Regions from separate parts of the Paenibacillus sp. URB8-2 genome, predicted to be linked through region 1. Evidence: a T-box and tRNA genes for the amino acid it is inferred to sense, from the RefSeq annotation. Region 1 holds a T-box; the other holds one or more tRNA genes.
What was found. The T-box of region 1 lies ahead of PUR_RS26635 (arginine--tRNA ligase). A T-box ahead of a tRNA ligase gene usually reads a tRNA of that ligase, here a tRNA-Arg.
Positions count from the first base shown of each region.

Region 2: it has a tRNA-Arg gene. The T-box ahead of PUR_RS26635 (arginine--tRNA ligase) is inferred to sense a tRNA for this amino acid. The anticodon was not compared.

Region 1 is NZ_AP023239.1:4,340,104-4,350,027, forward strand. It holds gene pstA (phosphate ABC transporter permease PstA) at 398-1,279, opposite strand; gene pstC (phosphate ABC transporter permease subunit PstC) at 1,280-2,221, opposite strand; gene PUR_RS20075 (phosphate ABC transporter substrate-binding protein) at 2,307-3,164, opposite strand; gene PUR_RS20080 (stalk domain-containing protein) at 3,228-4,664, opposite strand; gene PUR_RS20085 (ABC transporter ATP-binding protein) at 4,907-5,638, shown strand; gene PUR_RS20090 (ABC transporter permease) at 5,635-6,723, shown strand; gene PUR_RS20095 (TetR/AcrR family transcriptional regulator) at 6,782-7,474, shown strand; gene PUR_RS25875 (sporulation protein YjcZ) at 7,570-7,671, opposite strand; T-box leader at 7,757-7,979, shown strand; partial or broken gene PUR_RS26635 (arginine--tRNA ligase) at 8,022-9,889, shown strand.
Region 2 is NZ_AP023239.1:168,501-181,496, forward strand. It holds gene PUR_RS00840 (DUF438 domain-containing protein) at 1-81, shown strand, start outside; gene PUR_RS00845 (ROK family glucokinase) at 316-1,266, shown strand; gene rapZ (RNase adapter RapZ) at 1,311-2,210, shown strand; gene PUR_RS00855 (gluconeogenesis factor YvcK family protein) at 2,269-3,210, shown strand; gene whiA (DNA-binding protein WhiA) at 3,216-4,145, shown strand; gene PUR_RS00865 (HPr family phosphocarrier protein) at 4,243-4,512, shown strand; gene PUR_RS00870 (SIMPL domain-containing protein) at 4,664-5,419, shown strand; gene PUR_RS00875 (PdaC/SigV domain-containing protein) at 5,571-6,662, shown strand; gene PUR_RS00880 (GDSL-type esterase/lipase family protein) at 6,756-7,397, shown strand; gene clpP (ATP-dependent Clp endopeptidase proteolytic subunit ClpP) at 7,472-8,068, opposite strand; tRNA gene PUR_RS00890 (tRNA-Arg) at 8,258-8,332, opposite strand; gene PUR_RS00895 (sugar-binding transcriptional regulator) at 8,594-9,670, shown strand; gene gap (type I glyceraldehyde-3-phosphate dehydrogenase) at 9,762-10,772, shown strand; gene PUR_RS00905 (phosphoglycerate kinase) at 11,008-12,189, shown strand; gene tpiA (triose-phosphate isomerase) at 12,217-12,972, shown strand; gene gpmI (2,3-bisphosphoglycerate-independent phosphoglycerate mutase) at 12,972-12,996, shown strand, end outside.

The sequences.
Region 1 (9,924 bases):
AAATAAAAAGGAGAAATTCCATTTCACTCTCCCTCAGGTCCCTGGCTATCCAATAATTTGCAGCTGACCACAGTTCCCAAACGTGTACTCAGGCCAACCAAGGACAACCGCACCTCTCGGTAGTTTCCGATTCTTCATATACTTGTAGCACACCCATACTTAAAACCTCACAGGCTCTCCCATAGAACCATAACTCACCAAAGTGTTAACCGCTGGAACAGGAATCTGAGGCAGGGAAACCGGTGTAACCTTCTGCTTCATAGGAAAAGGCTGTCCCCGGTTTTAAACTGAATAGCTCCCCTTTAGATCTACAGGTTTTTTTTACCTGTCTATCTAAAGGGGAGCATATTAGTGAGAGACAGCCCTTTTTTGCGTCAAGGGATAAAGATCCCGGGAATTACCGCCCGGTCCCGCGCTTGACCCACCACAGCGGCGCGCGGAACGCCAGATTGATCAGCAGCACGACGATGACGAGCACGGCTGCGGATTTGTCGGCGATCTGCCGGGCGTCCTCGACAATCGCTTCCGATTGCACATACCATAAATGCACGGCCAGCGTCTCCCCCGGGGAGAACAGATTGAAGTCCCACATTTCCCCCGAAGTGCTGAGGCCCGCCGTCAGGATAATCACGGCCGATTCCCCGAACGCCCGGCCGGCCACCAGGCAGATACCCGTAATAATGGACGGCAGCGCGACCGGCAGAACGATTTTACGGATGCAATAAAATTTGGTCAGACCCAGCGCGTAGCCCGCCTCGCGCAGTTCGTCCGGGACGGCCCGAACCGCTTCCTCCGTCACCCGCGCCAGCATTGGCAGATTCAGCAGCGCCAGACTGACGCCGCCCCCCAGAATGGTCAGACCCAATCCGAAATACTCCGCAAATATCGCCAAACCCAGGAGTCCGAATACAATGGAAGGCACGGACGACAGCGATTCCACGCAGATCCGCAGCGCTCCGGTAAAGGCGTTGTCCGGCGCATATTCCGCCATGTAGATCCCTGCACCCAGTCCGATCGGAATCGAAATGACCAGCGAGATCAGCAGGATATAAAAAGAATTGAACAGCACGGGGCCGATGCCGCCGCCGGTATCGATCTCCTCGGGCTGGCGAATGAGGAAGGAGAAATCAAACCCAGGCAACCCTTTGCTCAAGATGGTGAACAGTAGCCAAAAAATCAGCAGCATAACCAGAGCCCCGAGGCCGTAGAAGCCGTAGGTCGCCAGCTTATCGCGCCGGATGGACCGGGCGGTTTGCCGCGAACGGGAGAATCCGTCCATCTATCCTTCCCTCCTTTTGCGTCCCAAAAACCGGACAACCAGTATCAATAAAAATGAAATCAGCAGCAGTAGAAAAGCCATCATATGCAGGGCATAGTTCCAGGTGGAGTCGAATTCCACGTTGGAAATCTGCATCACGATGTTGCTTGTCAGCACCGACGCCGGGGTAAACAATGTCTTGGCCAGCTGCGGCGTGTTGCCGATCACCATAACGACGGCCATCGTCTCACCGATCGCGCGCGTCATCCCGAGAATGACCGCTGTAAGGATGCCTCTGCCGGCCGCAGGCAGCACGACGCGCATAATGACCTGCAGCCGGGTAGAGCCGAGCGCATAGGCTGCATCACGGTATTTGCGCGGCACGGCGGTGATGGCATCGTCGCTGATCCGGGCGATGGTTGGCAGCACCATCAGCGCCAGAACGAGCGCCGCGGCCAGCAAGCCGTCTCCGAGGCTTTCCCCGCTGACGCGGCGAAGAAACGGCAGGAGGACGGTCAAACCAAGATAACCGTATACAATAGAAGGAATGCCGACCAGAAGATCAAGAACCGGACGGATCAAGCGTTTGAGCCAGGACGGCGCGATTTCGGCGGTCAGCACCGCCATGCCTACCGATATGGGAACCGAAATCAGCAGCGTGAGCGCGGTAAGCGACAAGGTGTTCACAATAAAGGCCGCCGCCCCGAATCTGTCCTCCTCTGGCGTCCAGTCGAACGAGAGGAAGAATTTTGCCGGCGCGACCTGCCCGAACAGCAACAGCGCCGTTTTGCCGATAAAGAGAATGACAAGCGCCAGCACGAAGCAAAGCGCCAATATACTGAACAAGAAATAATAGCGGGCGGCGATATTCGCAATCGAATGCCGGAGATGGCGTCCGCTGGAGACCGCCTTATTCTGAAAACTTTTTACCGCAGGGTTCGGATCATAGGATCGTTGTACCATGCTATTTCCTCCTATAAAAAACCAGCCCCGCATTCGCCGGAGGCTGGCCGTATGATGACGCTCTTCCGAAATATTTTGCCTAAATCTACTTCATCGCCGAAATCGGAATGAACTTGAGCTTTTTCAGCGAACCCTGTTGGAACTTCTTGCTTTGGACGTAATCGATAAAGGCCTTAACAGCACCGGTCGGCTGTCCCTTGGTCATGTAGTAGCCGTATGCCCAAATCTTGTAGGAACCGTTAATGACGTTTCCGGTGGTAGGTTCTACGCCGTTGAACTTGACGGCTTTCACATCGCCGCTAACGTAGACCAAATCGATATACCCGATGGAGTTCGGAGTTGTTGCAACGGCTGTCTTCATATCGCCGCTGGATCCAGCTTCTTTATAGTTTTTCTCTTTCTTCACAATTTCGCCGCCCGCCAGAGCCTTGGCCTGGTAGTTGACGCGTGTGCCCGAACCGAAAGCGCGGGTAATAACGACGATGTCCGCGTCCGAGCCGCCGACTTGCTTCCAGTTCGTAATTTTGCCGGAGAAAATGCCTTTAAGCTGTTCGGTGGTCAGGTTGTCTACACCGACATTTTTATTAACAATGGTGGCAAAAGGAATGACCGCAACCTTGTTCGCTACTTGTCCGCTGAATGCTTTAAATCCGGGAACGTCGATGCTGGCATCCCAGTCGCACGCGCCGATGTCGGCGATGCCTTTCTTGACAGCTTGCGGGCCGGTAACGGAGCCTTTGCCGGAAGCGGCGATTCTGACCTTCGGATTCAGCTTTTGAAATTCCTTGGCGGCCTGCAGCGTCAGCGGCAGCAGAGCCGTCGATCCGTTAACTGTGATTTTACCGGACAGCGATCCCGCTGCAGATGCCGCTCCCGCAAAAGATGCCGTAACAGCAAACACGGCAGCCAAAGCTGTAAACGTGATTTTTTTAAACAATTTCATGATTTATTCTCCTCTCGGCTCGAAGCCGCTATAGTATGTGTCGGTCGTCCTGCAAAAAGCGTCTTATCTCGTCAGCTGTACAGCCTTGCCGTTCTCGATTTCCACCAGCTTGCCGCCTGTGATCACAGCCAGTTTGCCGCCGTCAGCCGAAACCGAGACTTCGGAAATGTCGGCCTTGGTGCGGAACAGTTCTTGTGCCGATCCGGAGACCGGAACGGAATAAATGCGGGAAGTGCCGTCCGCCGCCGTTCCTGATGCGATAATTCCGCCGCCTGCGGCTTGCGCCCAAGTTACCTCAATATCCAGCGCAATATTGGCGGCTGTGCCGTCCGGTTTAACCGTCTTCAGTGCATTGGCAGTTTTGCCTTCCGGATCAGCGCTTAAGTAGACTACCGTCCCGTCTGCCAAAATTTCAGGGTACAGCTTGTTGTCGTCCGAGGTGGTCAAAGCGGCCGGTTTGGCATCCTTTGTAGCCAGGTCGAGCTGATACAGCTGTTCTCCCGCCTTGCTGTAATCGATCGTCAGGGAATCTTCCGTGCTGTCGGCATCATTTTTGGCTGATCCGGTAATGTTGACGATGTAAACCGCTCTCTTGCCGTCCGCGGAAATGCGCAATTCGGATTTGTTCTCAACCTTATCTGCCAGCAGTTCCTTTACGGTACCGGTATCCACTGAAATCTGCGAAATCTTCTCCTGCTTGTCCCCTTGGATATAATAGATGCTCGTGCCATCAGCCGACCATGTAAGGTCTGTCTTGGTGGCGGTATCCGTTCCGAGAGGTTTCACTGCTCCCGAAGTCAAATCGATTACGTACAGCAGGCCTGTCTCATCCGTGAAAGCGCCGTAACGCCGGTCGGCCGAAACCGAGAAATCGGAGGCTCTTTCGTCGCTGGAAAATAATCCGTAGCTGCCCGGATTCGCCGCAAACTTATAAACCTGCGCCGTTTCTCCTTCCAGGTTCGCCAGAACCGTTCCGTCTGCGGCCCAGTGGAGCGTATCGAATTCGCCTTGCGGCCGCGCTGCGCCAAGAATTTGGAGCGGGCTGCCAAACAGTTCGCCGCCAAGACCGTATACAATTGCGCTAAGTTCAACGTACAATTTGCCGCCGGATACCGTCGGAGCCGTCGTGAAATTCCGCTTCTCGCCGTCCAGCGAATAGCTCTTGGAGCCGGCCTTCAATTTGATCGTATGTAATCCTGCTCTGTCTTTCAGCACCAGGCTTCCCGACTCATTAGCGATACTTGCGCCGAGAGAAGCGGCCAGCTGGCTGATTGAATATAGCTTATATCCACCGGCGTCGACCGTTTTGAATGTAGTCTGTGCGCCGTTTACCGTCCAAGCCTTTACTCCTTCTTTGACTTTTACCGCCGCCTTGGCGGATGTTTTAACGGTAGGCGTCTTTCCGCTGCCCGGGCCTGCCGCCGCGTACACGCTTGCTTCGCCTACAGATACTAGAAGCGCCGAAGCCATAAGTACGCTAAACAACTGATTTTTTTTCAAATGGATTCACCCTTTTCATATAGGTAACTACTAATGTTATTTTCCGCCCTGGTTGTAAAATCTGTTGCCGAGAAATATTTGGTAATTATGAAGTTGTCCTCATTTTTCACGTGTTATCTGCCGGAATCCGGCACTTTTGTCAACTCAGGATTAACGCAGGAAAAAGATTTACAATCGGCGGTCTCTCGTTTATTATAGTGAGTGAGTACTCACTCATTTTAATAAAGAACGGAGAGATTCATATGAACCGGGAAGTCCCAGTGATTACGGTGAATCATATTCGCAAAGCATTCGGAAGCAAAGTTGTCCTGGAAGACATCAGCCTTGAGGTCCTCAAAGCCGAGACCTTCGGCCTACTCGGACCCTCCGGCTCCGGAAAGACGACACTGGTCAGGCTGCTGACCGGAATCGATGAAGCCGACTCAGGCGAAGTACATGTGCTGGGGGTGAAAGTTCCCAAGCTTTCGCTGCTCTCGCAAATCGGCTATATGGCCCAGTCCGACGCCCTGTACAGTGAGCTGAGCGCCAAGGAGAATCTTGAATTTTTCGCTTCGCTGTACGGATTGAAGAAAGAACAGAGAAACCGTCGAATCAAGGAAGTCATGGAGATTGTGGGTCTGGAAGAGCATCTCCGCAAAAGGGTCGATCAATACTCCGGGGGGATGAAACGCCGGCTGTCGCTGGCCATCGCGCTTCTGCACGAGCCGCCGCTGCTTATTCTGGACGAACCGACGGTCGGCATCGATCCGGTGCTGCGCTTGTCCATCTGGAAGGAGCTTAAAGCTCTGAATGAACGGGGAACGACCATAGTGCTCACGACCCATGTCATGGATGAAGCCGAAAAATGCGACCGGCTCGGCATGATCCGGGAAGGCCGTCTGCTTGCGGAGGACACTCCCGCCAACTTGCTTATGGCTACAGGCTCGTCTTCCATTGAAGAAGCATTTTTATATTACGGAGGTGTCCGTTCATGAGAATCCGCGCGCTTACGCTGCGTATTTTGCGGCAATTCATTCACGACAAAAGAACGATGGCTCTCATGTTCGCCGCCCCCCTGCTCGTTCTCAGCCTGATGAGCCTGGTGTTTGGCGGCGATGCCTATAAGCCGAATATCGGCGTGTCGGGTCAAGCGGCCGTCTTTTCGGAAGCGCTGGCCAAACATGACGCCCAGGTTGTGAAGTATAACTCGGAGGAAGACGGCGCCCTGGCACTGAAGAATGGAGAAATCGACGCCCTGATCTCAATCGACAGCGGTGCTCCGAAGGTCATTTTGGAAGGAAGCAATCCGGCGGCCAATCGGGCGGTAATGCAGGCATTGGAGCAGGTGACAAGGGACCTGGGGGCAACCGGGTCAGCTCAGTCTCAGGTTCAACAGACACAGGGACAGCAGGCGCAAGGACAGAAGATGCAGCCTTCCGCCCAGCCGCAAATCAGCTATCTGTACGGCTCCGCCGACATGAAGACCATCGACCGGTTCGGACCGATTATGATCGGCGTATTCGTCTTCTTTTTCGTCTTCCTGATTGCAGGGGTCTCCTTTCTCCGGGAACGGACGACGGGAACGCTGGAGCGCCTGCTCGCCACCCCGCTTAAACGGTGGGAAATCGTCATCGGCTATGTCTGCGGCTTCGGTATTTTCACCGTGTTTCAGGCTCTGCTCATTTCCTGGATCTCCATTCAGGTACTGGGCATTATGATGGCCGGAAGCTTCGGCTATGTTCTCCTGATTACGCTGCTGCTGTCGATGACGGCCCTGACCCTCGGTACGCTGCTGTCGGCGTTTGCCGGAAACGAGCTGCAGATGATTCAGTTCATTCCGCTAGTCATCGTGCCGCAGATTTTTCTTAGCGGATTGTTTCCGCTCGACACGCTTCCAACATGGCTTCAACAGATCGGATATGCCACTCCGTTATACTATGGGGCGCAGGCGATGATGAATGTGATGATCCGCGGGAAAGGCTGGAATTCGATTGAAAATGATGTGTATGTGCTGATCGCCTTCTCGCTTTTGTTCATGATCCTGAACGTGCTTGCCCTCCGCAAACACCGTAAAATGTAACTTGGGTTCTCCTATATGGTACGATAAGCAAACAGAAAACGTCTGGAGGGTTGCCATTATGGCAGAACATTTTTCTGCTGACAAAGATACGGAGCAGTGGGCTCTGGAGCTGCTTGCCCTTGGCGGTGATGAGAAAATGACGCCGAAGCAAGTCGCGATTTTGCAGGCGGCCGTGGATGTGTTTGCGGAAAAAGGCTATGCGGGCGCGGCGACCAGCGAAATCGCACAGAAGGCTGGGGTGGCGGAAGGAACGATTTTTCGCTATTACAAGACCAAGAAAGACCTACTGCTGTCCATTGTGGGACCGACGATGAGCCGCCTGCTCGCCCCTTTTGTCATGAGAAACTTTGGGAATTTGCTGGATAAGTCTTTTGATAGCTACGAAGACTTTCTCCGCTCCCTGATCCGAAACCGGCTGGAATTCGCCCGGAAAAATTTTAAAATCCTGCAAATCCTGATTCAGGAAATCCCCTTTCATCCAAAGCTGCGCGAGCAGTTCATGGAGGATATTATGAGCAAGGTATTCGAAAGGGTTTCCGCGCAAGTTGAGCATTTTAAGCAAAAAGGGGAAATCATTGACGTTCCGGCGCCAACCGTTATCCGCTTTACCGTGTCCGCGACCGTCGGCTACATTATGACCCGTCTGCTGCTGCAGCCGGACAAGGATTGGAACGACGAGGAAGAAATCGAGCTGCTGATCCGGTTCATCTTGCATGGAATTGCAGCAGATCCGGGAACTCGGGGCGTCTGAGAGCATACCTGCAAAGGCGGCTTATACTTCCTTATATTTTCAAAAAAAAACCCGTCAGGCCCTGTGCCCGGCGGGATTTTAACGTTACGCGAAAGTTACACCCACAGAGACTTTGTGATGATGACCAGCAAAATGAACAGTACGAGAATTGCGGTTGCGGATGTAAAACCAGCGCCATATCCTCCAGCTTCGCCCATGAAAAACTCCTCCTCTCAAGTAGAGTACGTCACCAGATTATGCAGCGACTGCCACATTCGTCTGGGGGTTTCGGCAAGTAAATGAAAACAGTCGATGATCGGGAGAGTAATGAAGGGCCTCTGATGCCCAGCGAGCCGGGATGGTGGAAGCCGGCGGCAGACCTTCATGAAGCGCACCCGGGAGACGGACTTCCGAAACGAAACCCGGTAGGAAGCCCCGGCACAGATCCGTTATCCTGCAAAGCGGCCAGACCTTCCGGTCCGGCAAGTAGAGTGGTACCGCGAGAACTCAAGTCCTCGTCTCTTTTTGAGACGCGGGCTTTTTTTATTTTCTGAAGGAGGTCGTGAGGATGTTAAACCGGTTAATTCAAACAGAGATTGAGCAAAGCGTAATACGTGTTATGGAGCGTCTGGGGGCGGAGATTCCCGAAGAGCTGTCCGTGGCTGTGGAGCGGCCCGTGAACCCGGACCACGGCGATTATTCAAGCAATATTGCCATGCAGCTTGCCAAAAAATTGCGGAGACCGCCGATTGTCATTGCTGGGCTGATTCAGGAGGAATTGGAGTCCGCGGGTCTGGCGGAGGGCTTGGTGGAAAAAGCGGAAACGGCTGCCCCCGGCTTTCTAAACGTTCATATCTGCTGGAGCGCGTGGGCCGGACGCCAATTTGCGCCGCCTCCGGCGCCGGATGAAAAGGTGGTTATTGAGCATACCTCCGTCAATCCGAACAAATCCATGCATATCGGCCATCTTCGGAATTCCTGCATCGGCGATACGCTCGTGCGCATGTTAAGAAGAATCGGCTATACGGTCGAGGTCCACAATTATATAGACGATCTGGGCAACCAGCTCGCGGATACTGTCGTCGGTCTGCTGAATGTGCCTTTGAGCGGAGAGCATGTCCGTTTCGGCGATTACTGCTGGGACATTTACTCGGCAATTAATAGAGAGTATGCAGTGAATCCGGAGATGGCGGCGAAACGCGCGAAACGCTGCATGAGCTGGAAGAAGGGACGGGAAACGTCGCCTGGCTCGGGAGCCTGGCCGCCGAACGGATCGTTCGGGAACATGTGGAGGAGATGAAGCCGTTCGGCATCGAATACGATCTGCTCGTCTGGGAAAGCAGCATTGTCAGGGAAGGCTTCTGGTCGGCGGCATTTGAGCGGCTGCGGGAGACACCTTTCTTTTATCGGGAAACCGAAGGCAAGCTTGCGGGCTGTTGGGTGCTGAAGCAGGGAACGGAACAGGGAGCACAGGATTCGGAGCATATTACGGATAAGGTGCTGGTGCGCTCGAACGGGATTTTGACCTATACGGCCAAGGATATTGCCTACCATCTCTGGAAGTTCGGACTGCTGGGTAAGGATTTCACTTATAAAAAGTTTGAAGAGGGGCTGTACACGACGACGGTAACGGGAGGAGAGCGTCTGCCGCTCGGCGGAGCCGATATCGTCATTAACGTCATTGATTCCAGGCAGGAATATCCTCAGACCATGGTCAAGGAGGCGCTGCGGGCGCTGGGATATTCCGCTCAGGCTGACAAGCTCCATCATGCTGGATACGGCGTTGTATCCTTGAGTCCCGCTTCGGCTGCCGATCTTGGCATCGACATTTCGGACGGCAAAGCCTCATACGCCATGTCCGGACGCCAGGGGATCGGCATCAAGGTGAGTGATTTGATCGGACTTGTGGAGGACAGCATTGAGCGGAACCGCGCTGATAAAAGCGGACTGCCCAGCCGCACAATCGCCATCGCCGCGATCCGCTACTACCTGCTGCGCTTCAACCTCGGAACCGAGGTGGTGTTCGATCTGCGCCAGGCGACGGAAATATCCGGCAACACCGGCGTGTATTTGATGTATTCCTATGCGCGCGCGGTCAGCGTTCTGGCCAAAGCGCCGGATACGGCCCCGGATAAGGCATCGGAAGCTTGTATTTGTATGCCGGACCCTATGGAAAAAGCCGAGGCCGCGCTGCTGCGGCAAATCGCCTTTTGGCCGGATATGCTCTACACGGCGGGACGGGAGCTGGCGCCGAATGCCATCTGCAGTTATGCGCACACGCTCGCCACCCTGTTCAATAATTTTTACTCCGCCTGCCCGATCCTAAAGGCCGAGCCGGAGCGGCAGCGCTTCAGACTGTGGCTCGCCCGGAAATTCGCCGATACGCTGAAGGACGCGCTTGATTTGCTGGGCCTGCCTGCGCCGGAACGGCTGTAAGGCTGCCGCTGACTGCGAGGTGGCCGCTTCGGGTC
Region 2 (12,996 bases), 1.4 Mb from region 1:
GAATGGCTTGGCATTGCCAAGGCAAGCGCCGAAATCGGCTACTGTATGTCGGTGCCGGAGGAGGAATGGGTGCCGGAGTGAACAGCAAATAATAATGAAGAGCGGGCACAGGCCCCGCTGCTCGGAGGGTAGGCTGGCCATCTGCCGCAAGGCGGGTGGTTTTTCTGCACTCTTTTTCCTTTTTATACAACTTTCGGACTTTGGCGGTCGCCTCCGACCCGGGTGTGCCGCCTTTCCTTGACCGCAGGGAACGCTTCTATTATAGTGGGTAACGTGGGATTTACTATTTTAGTTTAGAAGAAGGTGGCTTGTTACATGTCGGAAAATATCTACGTAGGCGTGGATTTGGGCGGAACCGCAATTAAGGTGGGCATTTGCAATGACGAAGGTCATTTGCTTCACACCTATGAAGGGCCTACTGGAACCCAGGACGGTGTCGATACCGTCATTGACAACATCGAAAAGTACGTGCGTCAAATTGTCGCTGATTCACCTTATGAATGGGATCAGCTTGTCGGTGTTGGAGCGGGAGTAGCCGGTTTCACGAACATTCGTGAAGGCATTATCATTCTTGCGCCTAACATAGGATTCAGAGACGTGCCGATTCGTTCCATTTTGGAAGATCGCTTGAACAAGCCCGTCAAAATAGACAATGATGCCAATGTGGCGGCGCTTGGCGAAGCTTGGAGCGGTGCCGGGCGGGGCATCGAGAACTGCGTATGCTATACGCTGGGGACCGGCGTCGGCGGCGGCATTATTATAAACGGTAAAATTTATCAAGGATTCTCCGGCCTTGCCGGCGAGCTCGGCCATATTTCCGTGGTTCCTGATCTGGAAGCGATTCAGTGCGGCTGCGGGAAGATGGGCTGTTTGGAAACCGTTTCCTCGGCGACAGGCATCATTCGTATGGCGACCGACGCGGTAGCGCGGGGCGACCGCACAACGCTTGCGGCGGAGGAAAAAATCGCCGCCAAGGAAGTATTCGATGCGGCCAAAGCCGGGGACGAAGTGGCGCTGCGTATCATAAACCGGGCCGCATTTTACCTCGGCAAGTCGATGGCGGCGGTCGCTGCCGTGCTGAATCCCGAGGTGTTCATCATCGGCGGCGGCGTATCCAAGGCCGGTGAAATCCTGTTTGAGGAAATTCGCCGAGTGTACGCGCAATTGGCGCCCGATCCGCTTCAAAAGGACGTAAAAATTATCCCCGCGCTCCTCGGAAACGATGCGGGTATTGTCGGAGCGGCCGGCCTTCTGCTGCGTTCTTAGGAAACTGAAATAATTCATACACTAATTCTAGGGAGGGAAGCTTAATGACCGAAGAGGAGAATATTCCGTCGGCTGCGGACACCCTGATCATTATTACCGGAATGTCGGGAGCGGGCAAGACCATCGCCGTGCAGAGCCTCGAAGATCTTGGATTTTTCTGCGTCGATAATCTTCCGCCCGTCCTGATCCCCAAATTCGCGGAGCTGATTGAGCAGTCCAAAGGGAAAATCGCGAAAGTGGCGCTCGTCATTGACCTGCGGGGCCGCGAGTTTTTCACCGCCCTGTCGGAATCGTTGCATTTGATCAAGGATCATTTTACGATCGGCTGCGAGATTCTGTTTCTGGACGCCACCGATTCCGTACTGGTGCAGCGCTACAAAGAAAGCCGGCGTCGTCATCCGCTTGCTCCGAAGGGCATGCCGCTCGACGGTATCCGGCTGGAGCGCAATATGCTGGAGGAGCTTAAGAATTCGGCCACGCAGGTTATTGATACGAGCAGTATGAAGCCTGCCCAGCTCAAGGAGAAGATTGTCTCCCGTTACTCCCATTTGGGGAAAAGCACGCTTTCCGTCAATATCACTTCTTTCGGCTTCAAATACGGCATTCCAATCGACGCGGATCTTGTGTTTGACGTCCGCTTTTTGCCTAATCCGCACTATGTGGACCACCTTCGGCCCCACACGGGACAAGACAGCGATGTATATGATTATGTAATGAAGTGGCCCGAGACGCAGGCATTTCTGACGAAGCTGCTCGATATGCTGCATTTTCTGATTCCCCAATACCGCAAGGAAGGCAAGGCCCAGATCATCATCGGCATCGGCTGCACCGGCGGAAAGCACCGCTCTGTGGCCATTTCCGAATATTTGGGTAAAATGCTGGGGGTAAGCGAGACGGAAACCGTATCGGTCAGCCACCGGGATGCCGAACGCGACAGGCATTAAGGAGAGAAGGGATCTAATCGTGGCTGAACAACCGGGACAGCGTCCGCGAATCGTCGTCATGGGCGGCGGCACCGGCCTGTCCGTTATGCTTCGCGGCTTGAAAGAAAAGCCGCTGGATATTACCGCAATCGTAACGGTGGCCGATGACGGCGGTAGCTCCGGCATCCTGCGCAGCGAGCTGCAAATGCCGCCGCCGGGCGATATCCGCAACGTATTGACGGCGATGGCCGATGTCGAGCCGCTGATGGCCGACATTATGAAGTACCGCTTCAGCAGCGGAGAGGGCCTTGCCGGGCACAGTCTCGGCAATCTGATTTTGGCCGCGCTTACCGATATATCCGGCGATTTCGTCACCGCCGTCCGGGAACTGAGCCGGGTCTTCGCCGTGAGGGGGCGGGTGCTGCCGGCCGCCGGCGAAGCGGTGGTGCTGAGTGCGGAGATGGAGGATGGCACGGTCGTAAAGGGAGAATCCAAGATTCCAGAAGCCGGGGGCAAAATCAAGCGGGTCTTTCTGGACCCGCCCGATGTCGAGCCGCTGCCGGAGGCGCTGGAGGCGATCCGGTCCGCCGATGCCATTCTGCTCGGTCCCGGCAGCCTGTACACCAGCATTTTGCCGAATCTGCTTGTGCCGAAGCTGGCGGAGGCGGTTGTAGCCTCTAACGCGGTCAAGATGTTCATCTGCAACGTGATGACCCAACCGGGGGAAACGGATAACTATACGGTAAGCGACCATTTGCAGGCCGTGTACGATCATATCGGAATGCATTTGTTCGATTATGTCATCGTTAATAATGGCGAGATTCCGCCCGAAGTGCAGCGCAAATACGCTGAACAAGGGGCGCGTCCAGTCGGACTGGACACGAAAGCCATAGATGATCAGCGCTATAAGCTTATTGCCGACAAACTGGTTTTATTCCGCACCTATTTGCGGCATGATACGGATAAGCTGAGCCATCATATTTATCAACTGGTTCAGGATTGGATAACACGAAAGAGGTGAGAACCTTGTCTTTTGCGGCGCTAACCAAAAAAGAACTGACGATGGTCGAGAGCGGCCCCTGCTGCGAGAAAGCGGAGATGTCCGCGCTGATCCGGATGAACGGATCGGTGCAGCTTTCAAGCAAAAGGATCGTCCTCGACATCTCAACAGAGAATGCCGCGATTGCAAGGCGGATTTATTCCTTGCTTAAGAAATATTACCAGGTTCATACCGAGCTTCTCGTGCGTAAAAAAATGCGTTTGAAGAAAAATAACGTCTATATCGTCCGAATCCCCGCCCGTGTGGAGGAAATTCTGAACGACCTCAGAATCGTCTCGGAGGGCTTCATGTTTACGGACGGCATTGACGACAGCATTGTCCACAAGAACTGCTGCAAACGCGCGTACCTGCGCGGCGCTTTTATGGCGGGAGGCTCGGTGAACAATCCCGAAGGTTCGTCATACCATCTGGAGATCGCCTCCATGTATGAGGAGCACTGCAAGGCGCTGGTTGAGCTGGCGGGGGAGTTTCATCTTAACGCCCGCTGCATCGAGCGCAAGAAGGGATTCATCCTCTACATCAAGGAAGGCGAGAAGATCATCGAGTTCCTGAACCTGATCGGCGCCCATCAGGCCTTGTTCAAATTCGAGGATGTGCGCATTATGCGCGACATGCGAAACTCCGTCAATCGGATTGTGAACTGCGAGACCGCCAATCTCAACAAGACGATCAGCGCGGCGGTGCGCCAGATTGAGAACATCAAGTTTCTGGAGAAGGAAATGGGACTCGAGAATCTGCCCGACAAGCTGCGTGAAGTGGCGGAGGTCCGGCTGGCCCATCCCGATATCAATCTGAAGGAAGTCGGTGAAATGCTGAAAGGAAGCGTCAGCAAATCCGGCGTCAACCATCGACTGCGCAAGATCGACGAGTTGGCGGAGAAGCTTCGAGGCGAATGATTATTTTCTTCTAGTGTCGTTTAGGTTATAATGATATAATATGATAAAATTTACTGTGAAATTTTTGGGCACATCTTAATTAGGGGGTAAGCGTTTCATGACAAAGCACCCGGTAGTCGTCCGGTTGAAGACGGGGCTCCATGCTCGGCCGGCAGCATTGTTCGTGCAGGAAGCCAACAAGTTCTCATCTGAGATTTTCGTCGAAAAAGACGATAAAAAAGTTAACGCCAAAAGCATTATGGGGATTATGAGCCTTGCGATCAGCTCCGGCACGGAGATTTATATCAGCGCGGAAGGCGCGGATGCCGATCAGGCCGTAACCGCGTTGACGAGCCTTGTCAGCAAGGAAGAGCTGGAGAATCAATAACAGTATCCGCAGCACAGCCCTATTTATGGTATGACCAAAAAGCCCTTTGAGGGCTTTTTTTATTTTTGTCCCCGTGCAACATTTGCCAGGCCTTCTCGTCTAGTAGGTACAATCGTTAGTCACGCAAATCCAATAAAGGAGGATGGCAAAAATGAAGGGATGGATCAAGTCGGTCCTGACAGTATTCGTTGCAGGAAGCTTAATGGTGGGAGGAGTTGCGCTCAGCGGTGGATTAAAGCAGCCGGAGAAGGCTTACGCCGAAGAGGCGCAGAAGAATATCGTCAGTGTCGTGGGCAAAGGAGAACTGTCGATGAAGCCGGATATCGTCTATCTGTCGATCGGAGTCGATACTTCGGCGAAAACCGCCCAGGAAGCCCAGAAGTCCAATGGGGCAAAAATTCAAAAATTGACAGCGCTGCTCAAGAATACATGGGGTATTAGTGATAAAGATATTCAAACCAGCGAGTTCTTCGTACAGCCGAACTATACGTACAACGATAAGGAAGGCCAGCAAGTGAAAGGCTATAACGCGCATCATGTTTTGCAGGTTGCATACCGCGATCTGACCAAGGTGGGCTCGCTGCTCGATGCGGCTTCCGAGGCGGGCGCCAACAATATCGGCAATGCCCGTTTTGCGGTGGAAGACACTTCGGCCTTCGAGGCGCAGGTGATTGAGAAGGCGATGGCCAACGCCGACGTGAAAGCGGCCGCGATTGCCAAAGCCGCCAAGAGAACGCTTGGACAGGTGCTGACCGTCAGCCAGAACGATGGGGGCGCGGGCCCGATATTATATGAACAGAACGCCAAAATGATGTACGGCGCCGCCGATAGCGCCGCCAGTACCGCAGTCCAGCCGGGAGAAGTGAAGATTACGACTCAGCTTAGCGTCATGTATCAATTAAACTAGCAGGGCGGAGTATCCAATAGACAGACATAGAGAGGCTTTTGTCGCATGCTTGGGGGCGGAAAGGCCTCTTTGCTGTCGCGCTGCCATCTATATAATGGAAAGTGTGGGCAACGAAATCACATAAATGGGAGCGGAAAAGGAGAATTATACCATGAACAAGACGAACAAGCTTGTACGCACATGGGGAGCTGGAATGATTGCGGCCGGGCTGCTGCTGGGTGGGACGGTGTTTCCTGCAGCAACGGGTGAAGCGGCGCCGGTTAAGGCTAAGGCTGATTATTCTCGGGTTGCCTTGAAGTTCAATGGAACCCTTACTTCGCAGCAGGGCATTTTCCGGGAGGGAAAGATATGGATCCCTGTAACTTTTCTTAAAAATACACTGGGTTTGCCGATCACCTATGACAAGGCGGAGAATAGCTATACCCTCGGACAGGGAATCCGCCAGGCCAAGCTGATGGTTTCCGAATATGGAATCTCTCTTGCGGTTAACGGCTACTTTATCAACGAGTATGAGGGCCGCAACTTTAAAAACCGTCTTTACGTTCCATTTGGTCTGCTCAGTGATTATTTGGGCTACCTTGGAGACTTTAGCGCTTCCTCCGGCAGATTGAATGTAATGCACCGGCCGCTGAACAAACTGACGGTAACGACGGAGACGTATACCAAGGAGGCCGATGGAGCAACGATCCAACTGGATTACCCGCAGATTTCGGGACTTGCGGAAGCCTCTGCGCAGAAGAGCATTAACGATACTCTAAAACAAGCTGCTATGAGCTTTGCCGCCGGTGCCGACACGGCGATAGCTGAAAAAAGCGAACAGGACCGTCCGTATGAATTCGACTCGAAATACGTGGTAACCTACAACCAGGACGGCGTCCTGAGCCTGGTCATGAGCCAGTACGGCTACACCGGAGGCGCTCACGGAATGACATTGCGCCAAGCCTTCACTTTCTCGCTTAAGGACGGCAAGCGTCTGCTTCTGGGCGACTTGTTTGGAGCCAATCCGAACTACAAAAAGCTTTTGAACGAGAAGGTCGGCAGGCTGTTAAAGGCAGACGAAGGCTATTTTGGCGGTTTTAACGGCCTGAATACCGAGAAATACTTTTATCTTAAAGACGGCCGGGTAGTACTCTTCTTTCAATTATATGAATATACCCCGTATGCCGAAGGCTTTCCGGAGTTCACTTTCGCCTTTAAAGAACTGCTGCCGGACGGAAGCAGTCCGTTCGCCGGTTTAAAATAGTTTTTTGACACTGGATATTCTCCCGTTACGAGTACGGCTTGCCGTTCATATGCTGAATGGTGACCGAGCCATATAGCGGGGAGGGAGAATGTCATGGTATACAACTATACGGCGATCGGCGATTCGCTGACGACCGGCTTCGGAGCGATGCCGGGCAACGGCTTTGTTCCTGTGTACCGGCGGATGTCTGAGATTTCGCTCCGTACTTTTGTCGCCTATACGAACCTTGGAATCAACGGCTTGACTACAGCCGAACTGGAGAAGCTTGTTAGTTATAACCCGCAGTTTCGCCAATCACTTCGAGAGGCGGATCTTATCACGATTTCGATCGGGGGCAATGATCTGATCCATGCCGCCAAGGCCGGGGGACAGTCTAATTCGCCGTCTTCTGTTTATCAAAATGCCCTGAAAGAATCCCGGAGGCATTTTGCCGGCATCATGGGACAGATTCACCATGCGAAGGCGGGAGCCGGCAAGCCTTATATTATCCGGATTGTCGGATTATACAATCCGTATCCCCGGGTGGCAGAGGCCTCGGGCTGGGTCCGGCAGTTCAACCGCCTAATGGCGCAGTACAATAGCAAGGTATGCGGCTTTGCGGATATTTACGGAGCGTTTGCCGGATACGAGCGGGAATTGCTTTCCATCGACCATCTTCACCCTAATGGAAAAGGATACCGCGTCATTGCGGATCGGCTGCAGTCGATCGGATATGGAAGCCTGAGCCCAAATTGAAGACGTAAAAACCCCCTTTGCCCGTGATCATGGACAAAGGGGGTTTGCGTTTTTATGAAAGTTTAACGGGAGTGTTATGCGCCGATTGATGCCGGTTTTTCGATGACTTTATCGACAAGGCCGTATTCGGCCGCATCCGCTGCACTCATGAAATAGTCGCGATCCGTGTCCTTCTCGATGCGCTCAAGCGGTTGGCCGGTACGTTCCGCCAAAATCTTGTTCAGCTTGTCGCGCATTTTCAGAATGCGGCGGGCGCGAATTTCAATATCCGTAGCTTGTCCTTGGGCTCCTCCCAGCGGTTGGTGAATCATAATCTCGCTGTTCGGCAGCGCGTAGCGTTTGCCCTTCGCTCCGGCGTTGAGCAGGAATGCGCCCATGGAAGCGGCGAGACCGACGCAGATGGTGGATACGTCTGGCTTGATGAACTGCATCGTATCGAAAATCGCCATGCCAGCGGTGATCGATCCGCCTGGACTGTTAATGTACAAGGAAATATCTTTCTCCGGGTCCTCGGCGGCCAGGAAGAGCATTTGTGCGATGATGGAATTGGCTACCACGTCATTAACCTCAGTTCCAAGGAAAATGATGCGGTCCTTCAGCAGGCGGGAATAGATATCATACGCCCGCTCGCCGCGGCTGCTTTGTTCTACGACCATAGGAATGTAACTCACGTGGAAAACCTCCTTGAATTAGATCTTCAAAAATGGATTTCGTACAGCTTCATTTTTTACTGTTACCGTATTACCCACATGATAAACAAATTCAAACAAAAAGTCAAAGAAAGTCAAACTCATCATAAAAAAAAGCGCCATCGCATGGCGCTTGGGTTAAACATTCAAGGTTTGGTTAAAGAAATAATGTGGCGCGCCCGCCAAGAATCGAACTTGGATCTCAGGCTTCGGAGGCCTACGTCATATCCATTGGACCACGGGCGCAACAGAAATTATTATAATATAAAATTCGGAGCATTGCAACTCCCGATTCATTTTATAGGTCAACAGCACCGATTCTCCGCGAAAACAATGCGAATGTCCATGCATAAGAAGAAAAGAGGTTGTGAATTCTAGTTTCGGAGCCCTTGCGCTCAGGGCAATATTTGGGTAGAATAATTGGTGGGACTTAAAAAGTTAACCCGGGACGTTTTAAGACCATAGAGAAGGGGAAGAAGTGAAAGACGAAGTTGCAGGAGTGAAAGCATGCGTAACTTATTGGAAATCCAAAAGCAGCTTCTGCCTGACCTCATGGAAACCCTCAAAAGACGGTATACGATTCTTCATCAGATCCTGTTGTCGGATATTATCGGCCGCAGAACGCTCGCCGCTTCGCTTGATATGACTGAGCGGGTGCTTCGTGCGGAAACGGACCTTCTGAAGTCGCAGGGGCTCATCGAGATCGAGAGTGTTGGCATGCGGATCAGCGATGCCGGACGGAAACTGCTTGACTTGCTCGAGCCTGTGGCCAAAAGCTTGTTTGGCCTTGATGATCTGGAAGAGAAAATTCGTTCGACTTACGGTTTGAAGAAGGTTGTCGTGGTGCCGGGCGATTGTGAAGCTTCGCCCTTTACCAAGAGAGAGCTTGGGAGAGCCGGAGCCAGAGCGCTGCTGAGCGTGCTGCGCACCGACGACACGATTGCTGTCACAGGCGGCTCGACGCTGTCCGAATTGGCGGAGCAGATGACCGCTCCAATGTCCTTGTCTTACCGGGACGCTTTGATCGTTCCAGCAAGAGGCGGACTAGGAGAAAGCGTTGAATTTCAGGCGAATACCATCGCTTCGACGATGGCCAAGCGGATAGGAGCGCATTACCGGCTGCTGCATGTGCCCGACTTGCTCAGCGAGGATGCCTATCAGTCGCTGGCTCACGAACCGAACATTTCGGAAATTGTACAGATTATCCGCCGTTCGAGAATTATTGTGCATGGAATCGGAGATGCTGTGGAAATGACCCGCCGCCGAAGACTGGACGACGAGACCGTCAGCAAGATCAAGAGCGCGGGCGCCGTTGCCGAATCCTTCGGTCACTACTTTAACGAGCAGGGCAAGGTGGTCCATTCCATGTTGACCATGGGACTCCGCCTTGAGGATATCATTCGGACGGAGATCGTCATCGGCATAGCCGGAGGCAAGCGGAAAGCCAAAGCCATTCACGCCGTGCTGCGGTTCGGCCAAGAGAACATACTCGTCATAGATGAAGCCGCAGCGGCCGAAATCGTCAGGGAAATTGACGAATATAACGCCGCATCCGAGCAGATTCCGCATTACGGCGAGCATTAGCATTTATTATGCTTTATACTTAAACCTGTTGTCTTGATAAGCCTAAGGCTTGTCTTGAATAAATAAAACGAAATTTAGGAGGAACTATTCAATGACTGTAAAAGTAGGTATTAACGGATTTGGACGTATTGGCCGCCTCGCATTCCGCCGGATTCAAGACGTGGAAGGTATCGAAGTGGTAGCAATCAATGACCTGACTGATGCCAAGATGCTGGCGCACTTGTTGAAATATGATACAACTCAAGGCAAATTCCAAGGCGAAGTTGAAGTTCATGACGGATTCTTCAAAGTGAACGGCCAAGAAGTTAAGGTTCTGGCTAACCGCAACCCTGAAGAACTGCCTTGGGGCGACCTGGGCGTAGATATCGTTCTGGAGTGCACAGGCTTCTTCACTTCCAAAGAAAAAGCTGAGCTTCACCTGAAAGGCGGAGCGAAAAAAGTCGTTATCTCCGCACCTGCTACAGGCGAAATGAAGACTGTTGTATACAACGTTAACCACGACGTTCTTGACGGTTCCGAAACCGTTATTTCCGGCGCATCCTGCACAACGAACTGCCTGGCTCCTATGGCCAAAGTTCTGAACGATAAGTTCGGTGTTGTTGAAGGCCTGATGACTACAATCCATGCTTACACCGGCGACCAAAACACGCTGGACGCTCCGCATAGCAAAGGCGACTTCAGACGCGCCCGCGCAGCTGCCGAGAACATTATCCCTAACACCACTGGTGCTGCAAAAGCAATCGGCCTGGTTATTCCTGCGCTGAAAGGCAAACTCGACGGTGCTGCTCAACGCGTACCGGTACCTACAGGTTCCCTGACAGAGCTGGTTACTGTTCTGGAAAAGAACGTAACGGTAGACGAAATTAATGCGGCAATGAAAGAAGCTTCCGATCCGGAAACTTACGGCTACACGGAAGACGAAATCGTATCCTCCGACATCAAAGGCCTGACTTTCGGTTCCCTGTTCGACGCTACGCAAACTAAAGTTCTGTCCGTTGGCGACAAGCAGCTCGTTAAGACTGTAGCTTGGTACGACAACGAAATGTCCTACACTGCTCAGCTCGTTCGTACGCTGGAACACTTCGCAAAACTGACTAAATAATTTAAAGATTTTAAATAGCATCATCCATAGAGCGGAAACAGCAGTTTATTGTTTCCGCTCTTTTCCGAAATACAAGACAATCGCAGCATATTTCGCCTAATCGTATGTTATAGTTCTTTCGGAAAAACGGATGCCGTCCTTTAGAAGGTCGCAGCCGTTTCTTCTTGATGCAAACTCTATGCGGTGCCCCTGTATTCCAAGAGTGGAACAATTCCGGGTGTGGAGGTTAAAAGTCATGAGCAAAAAAAGTGTCCGTGATGTAGAAGTAACAGGTAAACGCGTATTTGTCCGCGTGGATTTCAACGTGCCGCTGGAAGATGGCAAAATCACCGACGACACGCGTATCCGCGAGACGCTGCCGACGATCAAATATTTGATCGAAAATGGAGCTAAAATCATTCTGGCGAGCCATATGGGCCGTCCTAAAGGCCAATTCGTCGATTCCATGCGTCTGACTCCGGCTGCCGAGCGTCTGTCCGTGCTTCTGGGCAAACCGGTTGCCAAAGCTGACGAAGCGGTTGGCGAAGCGGTAAAAGCGAAAATCGCCGAATTGAATGAGGGCGACGTTCTCGTGCTTGAGAATGTCCGTTTCTACCCGGGTGAAGAGAAGAACGATCCGGAGCTTGCGAAGCAGTTCTCCGAACTGGCCGATCTGTTCGTTAACGACGCATTCGGCGCGGCGCACCGTGCGCATGCTTCGACCGAAGGTATCGCCCATTATCTGCCGGCCGTATCTGGACTTCTGATGGAGAAGGAATTGAACGTACTGGGCAAAGCCTTGTCCAATCCGGAGCGTCCTTTCACCGCGATTATCGGCGGTTCGAAGGTTAAAGACAAGATCGACGTTATCGACAACCTGCTGACGCTGGCAGACAACGTGCTGATCGGCGGCGGGCTGTCTTATACTTTCACCAAAGCTCAAGGACACGAAGTCGGAAAATCCTTGCTCGATGAAGAAAAAATCGATACCGCACTTGGCTTTATTGAAAAAGCAAAGAAGCTCGGCAAGAACTTTCTGCTGCCGGTTGACGCTGTTGTGGCCGACAAATTTGGTGCCGACGCAAACACGAAGACCGTAGACATTTCTGAAATTCCTGCAGACTGGATGGGTCTGGATATCGGTCCGAAGACCGCCGCAATGTATGCAGATGTAATCAAGAACTCCAAGCTGGTCGTTTGGAACGGACCGATGGGCGTATTTGAAATCGATATTTTCGCAGAAGGCACGAAAGCAGTTGCTGAAGCCTGCGCGAAAACCGAAGGCTACACCGTTATCGGCGGCGGCGACTCCGCAGCTGCGGCTGAGAAGTTCAAGCTGGCCGATCAAATGGACCATATCTCCACCGGAGGCGGCGCATCGCTTGAATTCATGGAAGGCAAGGCTCTTCCTGGTGTAGTGGCGCTGAACGACAAGTAAGACGTATAAAGGGAGGCAAGCTTTGCTATGAGTAGAACACCAATCATTGCTGGCAACTGGAAGATGTTCAAGACGGTTCCGGAAGCCGAAAGCTTTTTCGCCGAGGTTAAAGGCCAGGCGGAAGTAGAAGGCGTAGAAACGGTAATCTGCGCTCCATTCACCAATTTGCCAGCTCTGACGAAAGCGGCTCAAGGCACGAGCATCAAGATCGGCGCCCAGAATCTGCATTTCGAGGATAATGGTGCTTACACGGGTGAAATCAGCGGCGTTATGCTGAAGGATCTCGGCGTAGACTATGTCATTCTCGGCCACTCCGAGCGCCGCGCTTACTTCGGTGAAACGGACGAAATCGTGAACAAGAAGATGCATGCGGCATTCCGCCACGGCATTACTCCAATCGTATGCGTAGGCGAGAAGCTCGAAGAGCGTGAAGCCGACCAAACGAAGGAAGTCTGCAAAGTACAAACCGAAGGCGCGTTCCAAGGTCTTAGTGCGGAGCAGGCAGCCCAAACCGTTATCGCCTATGAGCCAATCTGGGCTATCGGTACCGGCAAATCCTCCACTTCGGCGGATGCCAATGAGGTTATTGCTTACATCCGCAGCCTGATCAAGGATCTTTATGATGAAGCAACCGCCGAAGTTATCCGTATCCAGTACGGCGGCAGCGTGAAGCCGGAGAACGTTACCGAATATATGGGCCAAAGCGACATTGACGGCGCTCTCGTCGGCGGTGCAAGTCTGCAGCCTGCTTCCTTCATCCAGTTGGTTGAGGGGGCGAAGTAATGTCTGCACCTAGACCGGTAGCAC